3 regions of the Micromonospora sp. NPDC049523 genome follow, and region 3 is predicted to be linked to each of the others. Evidence: riboswitches for the same ligand, from Rfam matches in the RefSeq annotation. Region 3 holds a riboswitch; each other region holds the start of a gene.
The links. A riboswitch is a leader RNA that binds a small molecule or an ion and turns the genes downstream of it on or off. The one in region 3 is predicted to bind cobalamin.

Region 1 (4,713 bases), on a different contig from region 3:
GCGGTTAGGACCAGGGCTGTGCCGGTGAGGGTGGGGAGGGTTACCGGTTCGTGGAGGGCTAGGGCGCCTAGGAAGAGTGCGACTACGGGGAGAAGGTAGGTGGTGGTGGACGCGACGGTCGATCCCAGGTCGTCGATGAGGCGGTAGTTCAGTACGTAGGCCAGCCCGGTACCGACGGTGCCGAGCAGCAGCAGGCTGCCGACCGGCACCACGCCCCACGTCGGCGCGGTCAGGCCACCGAAGGGCAGGGCGAGGGTGAGCAGTACCGCCCCGGCGGCGAGCTGACAGGCTGCCAGCACCATCGGGGGAATGCCACGTCCGGTGAGATACCGGCCCATGTAGACGAAACTGACGCCATAGCTCGCCGCGGCGGCGAGGCAGGCCAGCCCGCCCCAACTCGCGATGTCACCGGCCGACTCCCAGGGCGTGAAGATCAGCACGGTTCCGGCGAAACCGAGTGCGATGCCCATCCCGCGCCGGAGGCTCACCGCCCGGTCGGTACCGGCGAGTACGGCGACCAGCACCGTCCACAGCGGTGTGGTCGCGTTGAGGACTCCGGCGACGTTCGACCCCACGGTCTGCTCGCCGAATCCGACGAGCGTGTACGGGATCGCGTTGGCGAACAGCGCCGCGACGACAAGATGCGCCCAGATGCCGCGCCGGGTCGGGAAGGGCATCCTCCGTAGCAGGGCGATGGGTGCCAGCACCGCTACCCCGAGCAGCAGCCGGAACAGGACGAGTTGGACCGGTGTGAACCCGTCCAGTGCCAGTTTGATCCAGAGGAAGCCGGAGCCCCAGATCAGGGCGAGCAGGGCGAGTCTCAGGGCATTTCCGCGGCTCAATCCGTCTCCCCGTTCCGGTACTCGATCTCCGGCAGGTCGAGGACGACCCGGCGGACCGGTGCGGGTTCATGATCCACCGCGGGTCGGCCGAGCGGGGGCCCGGCTGCCGCCGACTATGCCCCCACCCGGTCCCGCCGGTTGGCCCGGACCAGCGCCCAGGTTGCCAGCGACACCCCGATCCCGGCGAAGAGGGTCGCACCCAGCAACAGGTACGCCGTGTCGTGGTTCTCACCGGCGCGAGCGTCGTTGACGTCGGCTTCCGGAGCCTGCGGGTCGTAGACGATCGGCACCTCGTCGCCGACCGCCGGCTGGGGACCGGACGCCTCGTCGCCCTGGCCGATCAACGCCCGCACCTGCCTGCCGTCGGGCGTACGGAACTCGACCTCGGTCCGTTTGGCCTTGCCCGCACCGACGTCCACCACCCGGGCGGTGGTTCGTTCACCGTGATCCCGCAACGCGTTGTCATTGCGCCACACCTGCACCGTCGCGATCGCGAACCCGACGATCACCGCGATCCCGAGACCGACGAAGAGCGGCACCGGCGGCCGACGACGTTTCCCGAAGAAGACCATGGACGTCGATTACCCGGTCGGTGCGGAAGACGAACCGGGCGACGCGCGGTCGCGGTGGTCACGTTGACGCCGGACCGGTCCGTGGGACAGCATGGCCTGCACGAGCGGTGCGCGGAGGAACCCGGTGCGAGTCCGGGGCGGTCCCGCCACTGTGACCGGGGAGTGACCTCTCACGTACGGGCCACGGCCGAGCGGCCGGAAGGTCGAGGGGAAGCGTCGATCCGGGAGTCAGGAGACTCCGACCGCTCGGTGACACCCAGCCACACGCGGGCGTGGATACCCGCGGAAGGGACTTGAGCATGGCTTCTGCGCGCCTGAGCGGGCGATGACCCCGCCGTACCCCTTCTCCGCCGTCGTCGGCCTGGCCGAACTGCGACTGGCCCTGCTGCTCAACGCGGTTTCTCCGGCGATCGGCGGGGTGCTCGTCCGGGGTGAGAAGGGCACCGCCAAGTCGACCATCGTCCGGGCGCTCGCCGCGCTGCTGCCCGACGTCGACGTGGTCCCCGGCTGCCGGTTCGCCTGCGACCCGGCCAACCCGGACTCCGAGTGCCCGGACGGCCCGCACGAACCGGGCGTGGTCGGCCTGCGGCGCCGCGCGACCCTGGTCGAGCTGCCGGTCGGCGCCACCGAGGACCGGGTGGTCGGCACCCTCGACCTGCAACGTGCCCTGGCCGACGGGATCAAGGCGTACGAGCCGGGGCTGCTCGCCTCCGCCCATCGCGGGGTGCTCTACGTCGACGAGGTGAACCTGCTGCCGGACCACCTGGTGGACCTGCTGCTGGACGCCGCCGCGATGGGTCGGGCGCACGTCGAACGCGACGGGGTGTCGGTCAAGCACGCCGCCCGGTTCCTGCTCGTCGGCACGATGAACCCGGAGGAGGGCGAACCCCGCCCCCAACTCGTGGACCGGTTCGGGCTGGTGGTCGCGGTGACCGCACCCCGGGAAACGGCTCCCCGGGCCGAGGTGGTCCGGCGGCGGCTCGCGTACGAGACGGACCCGGTGGGCTTCGCGGCACGCTGGGTCGACGAGGACGCCGTACTCGCCGAGCGGATCGCGGTCGCCCGTCGACGCCTGCCCGGGGTGCGGCTGCCCGACCAGGAACTGGACCGGATCGCCACCATCTGCCTCGCGTACGGGGTGGACGGGTTGCGCGCCGACATCGTGGTCGCCCGGACCGCGGTGGCGCTCGCCGCCTGGCACGACCGGGACGTGGTGACCGCCGACGACGTCGCCGCCGCGGCCAGGCTCGCCCTGCCGCACCGCCGCCGCCGGGACCCGCTCGACCCGCCCGGCGCCGACCAGGAGAAGCTCGAGGAACTGCTGAGCGAGCACGGTGCGGACGCCGACCCGGAGCCGGACCCGCCGGCCGGACCCGACGACGATCCCGACGGTGGCCCGCCCGACGGGCCGCCCGAGGGACCCGACGGTGGCCCGCCACCGGGCGGACCCGACCGGGGACCGGACTCGTCCGACGGGACACCCCCGGCGGCCACCGGACCGGAGCAGACCGGCCCGGACGAACAACCCGTACCGGAGCAGCGGACGGACGAGCAGAAGACGGATCAGCCGACCGCCGGAAACCAGCCGACGGTCGCGGCGACCAGCCCGTACCGGACCCGTGCGCTGGCCGTACGCGGACGGGGGACCGGTGCGCACACCGGCCGCCGCTCCCCGGCGTACGCCCGGCGGGGTCGGGTGGTCGGGGCCCGGCTGCCGGCCGGCCGGCTGACCAGCCTGCACCTGCCCGCCACCCTGCTGGCCACCGCCCGGCGCGGAGCCCGCACGGTCACGGCAGCGGACCTGCGCGAGGCGGTGCACGTCGGGCGGGAGGCGAACCTGGTGCTCTTCGTGGTCGACGCCTCCGGGTCGATGGCGGCGCGCCGCCGGATGCGGGTGGTGAAGACCGCCGTGCTGTCGCTGCTGCGCGACGCCTACCAGCGGCGGGACAAGATCGGCATGATCACGTTCCGGGGCACCGGGGCGAGTACGGTGCTGGAACCGACCGCCAGCCACGAGGTCGGCGTGCTGCGGTTGGCCGAACTGCGCACCGGAGGCCGTACCCCGCTCGCCGCTGGCCTGCGCCAGGCGGCCCGGACCCTGGAGTCCGAACGCCGCCGCGACCCGCGCCGCCGGCCCCTGCTGGTGGTGGTGACGGACGGTCGGGCGACCAGCGGTCCGGACCCGTTGACCGTCGTGCCGTCGCTGGCCGACGTCGCCTCCGTGGTGGTCGACTGCGAGTCCGGGCCGATCCGGCTCGGGCTGGCCCGGCGGCTCGCCACCGCACTCGACGCCGACTGCGTCCCGCTGGACGCGCTGCACACTCTCGGAAAGGCGGCCTGACATGCCCCAGGGCAAGCCGGAGCAGGTACCCGACGACGGTCTCACCACCCGGGAGCGGCGCCGCCAGCCGGTCACGGCGGTGCACACCGGTCAGGGCAAGGGCAAGTCGACCGCGGCGTTCGGGATGGCGTTGCGGGCCTGGAGCGCCGGTTGGCCGATCGCCGTCTTCCAGTTCGTGAAGAGCCCGAAGTGGAAGGTCGGCGAGGAGACCGCGCTGCGTGCGCTCGGGGAGAGCGGCAAGGGCGGCAGCGTGGTCTGGCACAAGATGGGCGAGGGCTGGTCCTGGATCCAGCGCCCCGGCACCGAGCGTGACCACGCGGTCGAGGCGGCCGAGGGCTGGGCCCAGATTAAACGCGACCTGGCCGCCGAGGCGTACCGCTTCTACGTGCTGGACGAGTTCACCTATCCGATCAAGTGGGGCTGGATCGACATCGACGACGTGGTCGCCACGCTGCGTGACCGGCCGGGCAACCAGCACGTGGTGATCACCGGCCGGGACGCCCATCCGGACCTGGTCGACCTCGCCGACCTGGTCACCGAGATGACCAAGGTGAAGCACCCGATGGATGCCGGCCGCAAGGGCCAGCAGGGCATCGAGTGGTGACGGTTCCCCGACTGGTCATCGCGGCACCCGCCTCCGGGCACGGCAAGACCACCGTCGCGACCGGATTACTGGCCGCGTACGCCGCACGGGGGGTGCGGGTGGCCGGGTTCAAGGTCGGTCCGGACTACATCGACCCCGGCTACCACACGCTCGCCGCCGGCCGCCCCGGGCGCAACCTGGACCCGGTGATGGTCGGGGAGGACCTGGTCGGGCCGCTGTTCGCGCACGGTGCGGCCGGCGCCGAACTCGCCGTGGTCGAGGGTGTGATGGGCCTGTACGACGGGCGGGTCGGCGCCGGTGACTTCGGCTCCACCGCGCACGTGGCCGCCCTGCTCGACGCGCCGGTGCTGCTGG
Region 2 (4,713 bases), on a different contig from region 3:
CTCGGCGCGGATCGTGGCGAACGACCGGCGGTAGATCTCCGCACCGTCGCGGACGTAGTCGATCACTTACCCCTCCGTGCCGCCGCGATCGCGGCAGCGGTTTCGTCCAGCGTCGCCGACCGCGGGTGCGGTCGACCGTCCAGGCTGACCTGGTAACCCTCGACGGTGGCCAGCACCTCGACATGCCGGTCCGCCGGCCGGCCGCAGCGCCGCTCACAACCGACCCAGTGCACCGGCAGGTCGCCAGCGCCCGGCACCGCCGAGGCGTGCACCCGGGTGGCGTCGGTCCGTACGTTCGCGAGCGCCTTCGCGCAGCCGGGACGCCCGGCGCAGCCGGTCACCCCGACCCAACCGGCGGCGGCATCCGCCACCAGACCCTCGGCCGCAAGCGTCGCCAGCCGGCGCTCAGCCTCGCGGGTGCTCAGATCGGGTACCACGACGGTGCGCCACGGAGTGATGTTGATCTCGTCGCTGCCCGCGCTCGCGGCTGCCCCGAGTGCGTCGAGCTGCGCTTTGGTGAGCCGGCCGAGCGGCACCACCAGCGCCAGCGCCACCCGCCCGTCGAGCTGGGACACCGCCCCGACCGGTGCTCGCGTCGGCACCTCGGGGATCGTCAGGTCGCCGGGCGGCACCAGGAGCGTCGGGTCGAGCGCCGCAACCAGGCGGGCGGTGACCCTCCGTACGCCGTCGTCGAGTTCGGCCAGCCGCCAGGCGGTGCTGTGCTGCGCGGTGGACTCGGCGAGGAACAAGCGCGCGGCGAGCAGGGCGGTCGAGGCGGCCTCCCGCGGGCTGACCCGTACTCCCGTGTCGGTGCCGGCCAGCAGCACCGCCACCGGACCTCCCGGCACGGCGAGCAGCCCCACGTCCGCCCCGAAGCCGGTCACGTCGCCCCGACCGTCGTCGACGGTGAACAGGAACCGACCGGGCAACCCGGCCAGCGCCGGATCTGCGCAGAGCCCCTCGTCCAGCGCGTCGACCAGCGGCCGGACGTCGAGCAAACCCCCACCGACCCGACCACTGAGTACGGAGGCGATGACGTTGCGTACGCGTTCGTGGGTCTCCGACGGCAGCAGCCCCGCCTCGTACAACCGGGCGGCCAGTTCCCGCTCGGCACCCGCCCGCAGGCCACGAAGCTGTACGTTCCCGCGCGAGGTCAGCTCCAGACCACCGTCACCGAGTTCGTCCGTGGCGGCGGCCAGCGCGGCCAACTGGTCGGCGTGCAGCCGCCCACCGGGCACCCGCACCCGGGCCAGGTTGCCGTCGGCAGCGGCATGTACGCGCAGCGTCCCCGGACAGGCGTCCGGTGCCGACCGCCCTCGTGGTGACCACACCCGGCGGATACTACGGCCTGGGTGGGCCCACCCCGGCGGAGCGGCACCCCTACCGGGGGCCGCTTGACGAACGGGGGTCCGACTCGTGAGAGTGAGAACCGCTGAACGCGGCGACAGGTGGAGGAAGCCGGTGTGATCCCGGCGCGGTCCCGCCACTGTTACCGGGGAGCGGACCCCGACACGGTCACGGCCCACACGGGCGGGAAGACCGGGGCGAGCGACGATCCGGGAGCCAGGAGACTCCGGGTCACCGCGCGGCATGGAGCGTACCCGTCCGGGCCCGCCCCGAGCCGCAACCGACGAACCCGGGGCGCGGACCCCGAGGGAGGAACCACCATGTCACGCCACGCCCTGCGCGGTGCCCGATGATCCTGCTCCTCTCCACCTCGGACACCGACCTGCTCTCCGGCAGGGCCAGTGGCGCCGACTTCCGGCTGGCCAACCCGGCCCGCACCTCGGTCGAGGACCTGCCCGCCCTGCTCGACGGCGTCGACCTCGTGGTCGTACGCATCCTCGGCGGCTACCGGGCCTGGGAGGAGGGGCTGGACGCGCTGCTGGCGGGTGCGCTGCCGGTCGTACTCCTCGGTGGTGAGCAGGCACCGGACGCGGAGCTGATGCGCCGCTCGACCGTGCCCGCCGGGGTGGCCGCGGAGGCCCACGCCTACCTCGCGCACGGCGGCCCGGCCAACCTCACCGAGCTGCACCGGTTCCTCTCCGACACGATCCTGCTCACCGGGTACGGCTTCGCCCCACCGGTGCCGACCCCCGAATGGGGACGGCTGGAGCGTACGGCCCGCAACAGCGACGGGCCGGTGATCGGGGTCCTCTACTACCGGGCCCACCACGTGGCCGGCAACACCGCCTTCGTCGAGACGCTCTGCACCGCGATCGAGGACGCCGGAGGTCGCCCGCTGCCGGTCTACTGCGCGTCGCTGCGCAGCCCGCAGGCCGCCCTGCTGGAAACCCTCGGTGAGGCGGACGCGCTGGTCGTGACCGTGCTCGCCGCCGGTGGCAGCCGACCCGCCGAGGCCGGTGCCGGCGGCGACGACGAGGCCTGGGACGTCGGCGCGCTCGCCGCCCTCGACGTGCCGATCCTGCAGGGGCTCTGCCTGACCAGCAGCCGTGCGGTCTGGGCGGACAACGACGACGGCCTCTCCCCGCTGGACACCGCCACCCAGGTCGCCATCCCCGAGTTCGACGGCCGGATCATCACCGTGCCGTTCTCGTTCAAGGAGATCGACTCCGACGGGCTGACCGTCTACGTGGCCGACCCGGAGCGATCCGCCCGGGTCGCCGGCATCGCGGTACGGCACGGCTCGCTGCGCCACATCCCGCCCGCGCAGCGCCGGATCGTGCTGATGCTGTCGGCGTACCCGACCAAGCACGCCCGGATCGGCAACGCGGTCGGCCTCGACACCCCGGCCAGCGTCGTCCGGCTGCTCACCGCCATGCGCGACCAGGGGTACGACATCGGTCCGGCCGACGGCCCCGACGCCTTCCCCGGAGTGACCGCCGGTGACGGCGACGCCCTGGTGCACGCGCTGATCGCCGCCGGTGGCCAGGACCTCAACTGGCTCACCGAGCAGCAGCTCGAAGCCAACCCGATCCGGATCCCGGCCAGCCGCTACCGGGCCTGGTACGACACCCTCCCGTCCGAGCTGCGCGAGGGCATGGAACGGCACTGGGGGCCGCCGCCCGGTGAACTGTTTGTCGACACCTCCCGCGACCCCGATGGCGAGATCGTGCTCGCCGCGCTGCGTTCCGGGAACACCGTGGTCATGGTCCAACCGCCGCGTGGTTTCGGCGAGAACCCGGTCGCCATCTACCACGACCCGGACCTGCCGCCGAGCCACCACTACCTGGCCGCGTACCGGTGGCTGGCCGACGAGTTCGGCGCGCACGCGATGGTGCACGTCGGCAAGCACGGCAACCTGGAGTGGCTGCCCGGCAAGACGCTCGGCATGTCCGCCGCCTGCGGGTCCGACGCCGCCCTCGGTGACCTGCCGCTGATCTACCCGTTCCTGGTCAACGACCCCGGCGAGGGGACCCAGGCCAAGCGGCGGGCGCACGCCACCCTGGTCGACCACCTGATCCCGCCGATGGCCCGCGCCGACAGCTACGGCGACATCGCCCGGCTGGAACAGCTCCTCGACGAACACGCGAACATCGCCGCGCTGGACCCGGCGAAGCTGCCGGCGATCCGGGCCCAGATCTGGACCCTGATCCAGGCCGCCAAGCTCGACCACGACCTCGGCCTGTCCGACCGGCCGCACGACGCCGAGTTCGACGAGTTCATCCTGCACGTCGACGGCTGGCTCTGCGAGGTCAAGGACGTCCAGATCCGCGACGGGCTGCACGTACTCGGGGTGGCGCCGAGCGGGCAGAACCGGGTCGACCTGGTGCTGGCGATGCTCCGCGCCCGGCAGATGTGGGCCGGTCAGGTCGCCGCCCTGCCCGGCCTGCGCGAGGCGCTCGGCCTGACCGAGGACGGCACCGCCGGCCGGGTCGAGGTCGACCGGATCGAGGAAACCGCCCGCGCGTTGGTGCTGGCGATGGAGGAACGGGACTGGACACCCGGCGTCGGCACCGAGGTGTGCGAACGGGTGCTCGGCGACGCCGTGGCCGACCACGAACCGGTGGTCCGGGTGCTGGAGTTCGCGGCAGGCGAGATCGTGCCCCGGCTGGACCGGACCAGCGACGAGATGACCTCGGTGCTGCACGCCCTCGACGGCGGCTACGTGGCCGCCGGCCCGAGCGGATCGCCACTGCGCGGCCTGGTCAACGTGCTGCCCACCGGCCGCAACTTCTACTCCGTCGACCCGAAGGCGGTGCCGAGCCGGCTGGCCTGGGAAGCCGGGCAGGCGATGGCGGACTCGCTGCTGGCCCGCTACAAGGCCGACAACGGGGAGTGGCCGCGCTCGGTCGGACTGTCCATGTGGGGCACCAGCGCCATGCGTACCGCCGGTGACGACATCGCCGAGGTACTCGCGCTGCTCGGCGTACGGCCACGCTGGGACGAGGCGTCGCGTCGGGTCACCGGCCTGGAACCGATCGACCCGGCCGAACTGGGCCGGCCCCGCATCGACGTCACGATGCGGATCAGCGGCTTCTTCCGGGACGCGTTCCCGCACGTGGTGGCCCTGCTCGACGACGCGGTACGCCTCGTCGCCGGACTCGACGAGCCGGCCGAGTCGAACTACGTACGCGCACACGCGCTCGCCGACCAGGCCGAGCACGGCGACGAGCGGCGCTCGACCATGCGCATCTTCGGCTCCAAACCGGGCGCGTACGGGGCCGGACTGCTCCCGCTGATCGACAGCCGGAACTGGCGCGACGACGCGGACCTCGCCGAGGTGTACGCGGTCTGGGGCGGTTACGCCTA
Region 3 (4,713 bases):
TGACGAACGGCTCTGCCAACCCCGTCGGGGCGGTCAGCGGGCGGGAGCGACCAGACGCCGCACGGCGTCCACGATCGTCGTACGCCGGTCCTGCTCGGGTACGAGATCCAGGAAGTCTGCGGCCTGCATCTGCCACATGTTGGCGAGGTTCAGCACCAGCGCCAGGAGCTGCCCGGCGGTGAACCGGTCGGTGAGCACGCCCCGGCGCTGGGCGTCCGCCACCGCGTCCAGCTTCTGCTTCATCGCGGCCGAGGTCGACGCCCGCCGGCCGGCCGAGTCACCCCGTTCCAGCTCGTACCAGGCCACGAACCGCATCACCTCGGGATAGGCCAGCCCGCCGTCGTAGAGCCGCGCGGCGTACTCGCCCAGGTCGTCGGCGTCAATCGGGACGCCCGCGACCACCTGCTCGACGATCGCGTCGAAAACCGCCTCGAACAGGCCCTCCTTGTTCTCGTAGAACGAGTAGACGAGGCCGGCACTGATCCCCGCCCGCTTGGCGAGGCGGTCGACCCGCGCCCCGGCCAGGCCGTACGCGGCGAACTCCGACAGGGCCGCCTCCAGCAGGCGCTGGCGTTTGGTCTCCGGGTCACGGGTACTCATGTCCCCAGCTTGCCTACTGAACATTCATTTGACAAGCCGAGCCGACCGCGGCTACCGTCGAACTTACTGAATGAATGTTCACTACGAAGGGGGATCGGCATGCCGGACCACACTCACTGGACACCCGAGGCGATCGCCGACCAGACCGGGCGTACCGCCCTCGTCACCGGCGCGAACAGCGGAATCGGGCTGGAGACGGCACGGGTGCTCGCCCGGCACGGGGCCCGGGTCATCCTCGCCGGGCGGAGCCGGCCGCGGCTCGACGAGGCGGTGCGTACGCTCCGCGCCGAACTGCCGCAGGCGGACCTGGACAGCGTGGTCCTGGACCTCGGCGACCTGTCCTCGGTCAGGGACGCGGCCGCTCGGGTCGCCGCCACCGAGACCCTCGACCTGCTGGTCAACAACGCCGGGATCATGAACATCCCGGAGCGCCGGACCACCAGGGACGGATTCGAGCTGACCGTCGGCACCAACCACCTCGGGCACTTCGCGCTCACCGCCCAGGTGCTGCCCGCCCTGCTGCGCTCCCCCGCGGCTCGCATCGTGACGGTCAGCGCGATCGCCGCGAAATGGCCCAGCGGGACGCTGACCGACCTGATGAGCGAGGAACGCTACCGTCCGATGGCCGCCTACGCGAAGTCCAAGCGCGCCAACGTCGTCTTCACCCGGGAACTCGCCCGCCGTCTCGCCGGTACGACCATCACCCCGGTCGTGATCCACCCCGGCGCGGCCATGACGAACCTGCAGCAGCACACCCGGGGTGCACTCGTCCGGGCCCTCACCGGCGTCATGGAGAAGTTCCTGATGGGCTCGCCGGAGGGCGCGGCGTGGCCCAGCCTCTACGCCGCGACCAGCCCCGACGTCCACTCCGGAGAGTTCATCGGCCCGGCCTCCCGCAACCAGACCGCCGGCACGCCGAAGCCGGTAGCGCTGCCCCGCGGTGCCGACGACCCGGCCGAGGGCAGCCGACTGTGGGACGCCAGCGAACGCCTCACCGGCGTCTCCTTCCCTCTGACCGGTAGCGCTCGGTGACGTACGCCGGGGTCCTCTGCCTGGCCGGGACGGGCCGGACAGGACACGACGGACGGTTCGGGAGGCGCGCGCCGGCCGCGGGTGACCGACCTCGATGGGGAGTGCCAGGCCGCGGCCCGCCGACACACCCGACACGACATCTGGTGTTCGGTTTCCAGGCCTCCCCCATATATAGTCTGTGGCGCGACTGGTTCGGCCGGGTATCCAACCTGGCTGAGGCAAGAGGGAACCCGGTGGAAGTCCGGGACTGCCCCGCAGCGGTGAGTGGGAACGACAGCCGTCACACAGCACTGGGAGACAACCGGCCTCTGCCGGGTGACCTGGGAAGCGACGGTCAGTAGGGAGTCACGGGTAGCCGTGGCCGCGCCCATGAGTCCGAAGACCTGCCAGCCGCGCCGCGCCGGCCCATCCGTGCGCGGCGGTCCGAGGCCGCGCGGGACGGCCGACGGCACAGACGCGCGTTTCGCGTGCGTCCCTGCCTGCCTGCGCGCACTCCGGACCTCGTCGGCGACGAGTACCGAGGAGCGACAGGTGACGGTCACAGAGTTGATGCCGGACGGCACGACGACGGGCGGCGATCTGCCCACGCCGGGGCAGCGGCGTACGCAGATGCAGGTACGCAAGCGCAACGGCACACTCGAACCGGTCGACGTCGACAAGATCGTCCGGGCGGTGCAGCGCTGGGCGGACGACCTGGACGACATCGACCCGCTGCGGGTGGCTACCCGGACGATCAGTGGACTCTACGACGGGGCGACCACGGCCGAACTGGACCGGTTGTCGATCCAGACCGCCGCCGAGATGATCGGCGAGGAGCCCCAGTACTCCCGGCTCGCGGCCCGGCTGCTGGCCGGTTACGTCGACAAGGAGGTACGCGGCCACGGCATCGCGTCGTTCAGCCAGGCAATCCGCCTCGGCCACGAACTCGGGCTGATCGGCGACGACACGGCACGGTTCGTGGCGGTCAACGCCCGCAAGCTCGACGACGCGATCGACCCCACCGCCGACCTGCGGTTCGAATACTTCGGGCTGCGTACGGTCCACGACCGCTACCTGCTGCGCCACCCGACCGGGCGGCTGGTGCTGGAGACGCCGCAGTACTGGCTGCTACGGGTCGCCTGCGGCCTGTCCCGTACGCCCGGCGAGGCGATCGGGTTCTACCGGTTGATGTCAACGCTCGCGTACCTGCCGAGTTCCCCGACGCTGTTCAACTCCGGCACCGCGCACACCCAGATGTCGTCCTGTTTCCTGGTCGACTCGCCCCGCGACGAACTCGACTCGATCTACGACCGGTACGCCCAGGTGGCAAAGCTGTCGAAGTTCGCCGGCGGGATCGGGATCGCCTGGTCGCGGGTGCGTTCCCGGGGCGCGCTGATCCGGGGCACGAACGGCCTGTCGAACGGGATCGTGCCGTGGCTGCGGACCCTGGACGCGAGCGTGGCGGCGGTGAACCAGGGTGGCCGTCGCAAGGGCGCGGCCTGCGTCTACCTGGAACCGTGGCACCCGGACATCGAGGAGTTCCTGGAGCTGCGGGACAACACCGGTGAGGACGCCCGGCGTACGCACAACCTCAACCTGGCCAACTGGATTCCGGACGAGTTCATGCGGCGGGTCGAGGCGGACGAGACGTGGTCGCTGTTCGACCCGGCCGAGGTGCCCGAACTGCCCGACCTGTGGGGGGACGAGTTCGACGCCGCCTACCGGTCCGCCGAGGCCGCCGGCCGGTTCGTGCGCCAGGTCAAGGCCCGTGACCTGTACGGGCGGATGATGCGCACCCTGGCCCAGACCGGCAACGGGTGGATGACGTTCAAGGACCCGTCGAACCGGCTGTCCAACCAGACCGCCGAGCCCGGCAACGTGGTGCACCTGTCGAACCTCTGCACCGAGATCGTCGAGGTATCCAGCGACGGCGAGACGGCGGTCTGCAACCTCGGTTCGATCAACCTGGCCGCGCACGTCGCGGGCGACGACATCGACTGGGAGCGGCTACGGGACACGGTCCGTACCGCCGTGCTCTTCCTCGACCGGGTGATCGACATCAACTACTACCCGAGCGTCGAGGCGGCGGCGAGCAATCCGCGTTGGCGGCCGGTGGGGCTCGGCCTGATGGGCCTGCAGGACGTCTTCTTCGCGCTCCGGCTGCCGTTCGACTCCGCGCGGGCGTCGGAGCTTTCCACCAGGATCTCCGAGGAGATCTACCTGACCGCCCTGGAAACCTCCGCCGACCTGGCCGAACAGTTCGGACCGCACCCGGCGTACGCGCAGACGCGGGCGGCGCGCGGTCAGCTCCAGCCCGACCTGTGGGGGGTGACCCCCACCCAGGAGCAGCGCTGGAGCGCGGTACGACAGCGGATCGCGGCACACGGCCTGCGCAACTCGCTGCTGGTCGCGATCGCCCCGACGGCGACCATCGCCTCGATCGCCGGTTGTTACGAGTGCATCGAGCCGCAGGTGTCCAACCTGTTCAAGCGGGAGACGCTCTCCGGGGAGTTCCTGCAGATCAACACCGCCCTGGTACGGGAACTCAAGGCGCTGGGCCGGTGGACCGAGCAGGTGCGTACCGAGATCCGGCGCGCGGAGGGCTCGGTCCAGGGCATCGAGTCGCTGCCGGCCGACGTACGGGAGCTGTTCCGGACCGCGTGGGAACTGCCCCAGCGGGCGTTGATCGACCTCGCTGCCGCCCGGTCCCCGTACATCGACCAGAGCCAGTCGCTGAACCTGTTCATGAGCGCACCGAACATCGGCAAGCTCTCCTCGATGTACCTGTACGCCTGGAAGTCGGGGCTGAAGACCACGTATTACCTGCGCTCCCGTCCCGCCACCCGGATCCAGCAGGCCACCGTCACCATCGACCGCCCGGTGACCGTCGACACCGACGCGGTCGCCTGCTCGCTGGAGAACCCCGAGTCCTGCGAAGCCTGCCAGTAAGTAGCCCCCACCCGCACCCACACGTGAGGCAACACGATGACGAGCACCGCCAAGACCTCCATGTTGCTCGACCCGGGGATGGACCTGACCCTGCGGCCGATGCGCTACCCGCACTTCTTCGACCGGTACCGCGACGCGATCAAGAACACCTGG

Region 1: linked by a shared signal. The riboswitch ahead of AB0J90_RS00640 (VWA domain-containing protein) and the one ahead of AB0J90_RS32670 (ribonucleoside-diphosphate reductase subunit alpha) in region 3 are both predicted to bind cobalamin.
Region 2: linked by a shared signal. The riboswitch ahead of cobN (cobaltochelatase subunit CobN) and the one ahead of AB0J90_RS32670 (ribonucleoside-diphosphate reductase subunit alpha) in region 3 are both predicted to bind cobalamin.

Annotation. Positions count from the first base shown of each region.
Region 1 is NZ_JBFAPP010000001.1:139,717-144,429, reverse strand. Features, by position in the region: gene AB0J90_RS00650 (DMT family transporter) at 1-842, opposite strand, end outside; gene AB0J90_RS00645 (DUF3592 domain-containing protein) at 956-1,414, opposite strand; cobalamin riboswitch at 1,529-1,653, shown strand; gene AB0J90_RS00640 (VWA domain-containing protein) at 1,740-3,755, shown strand; gene cobO (cob(I)yrinic acid a,c-diamide adenosyltransferase) at 3,757-4,359, shown strand; gene AB0J90_RS00630 (cobyrinate a,c-diamide synthase) at 4,353-4,713, shown strand, end outside.
Region 2 is NZ_JBFAPP010000001.1:117,167-121,879, reverse strand. Features, by position in the region: gene AB0J90_RS00560 (precorrin-8X methylmutase) at 1-66, opposite strand, end outside; gene cobG (precorrin-3B synthase) at 63-1,331, opposite strand; cobalamin riboswitch at 1,452-1,574, shown strand; gene cobN (cobaltochelatase subunit CobN) at 1,697-4,713, shown strand, end outside.
Region 3 is NZ_JBFAPP010000032.1:29,334-34,046, reverse strand. Features, by position in the region: gene AB0J90_RS32680 (TetR family transcriptional regulator) at 34-600, opposite strand; gene AB0J90_RS32675 (oxidoreductase) at 700-1,632, shown strand; cobalamin riboswitch at 1,804-2,038, shown strand; gene AB0J90_RS32670 (ribonucleoside-diphosphate reductase subunit alpha) at 2,182-4,560, shown strand; gene AB0J90_RS32665 (ribonucleotide-diphosphate reductase subunit beta) at 4,597-4,713, shown strand, end outside.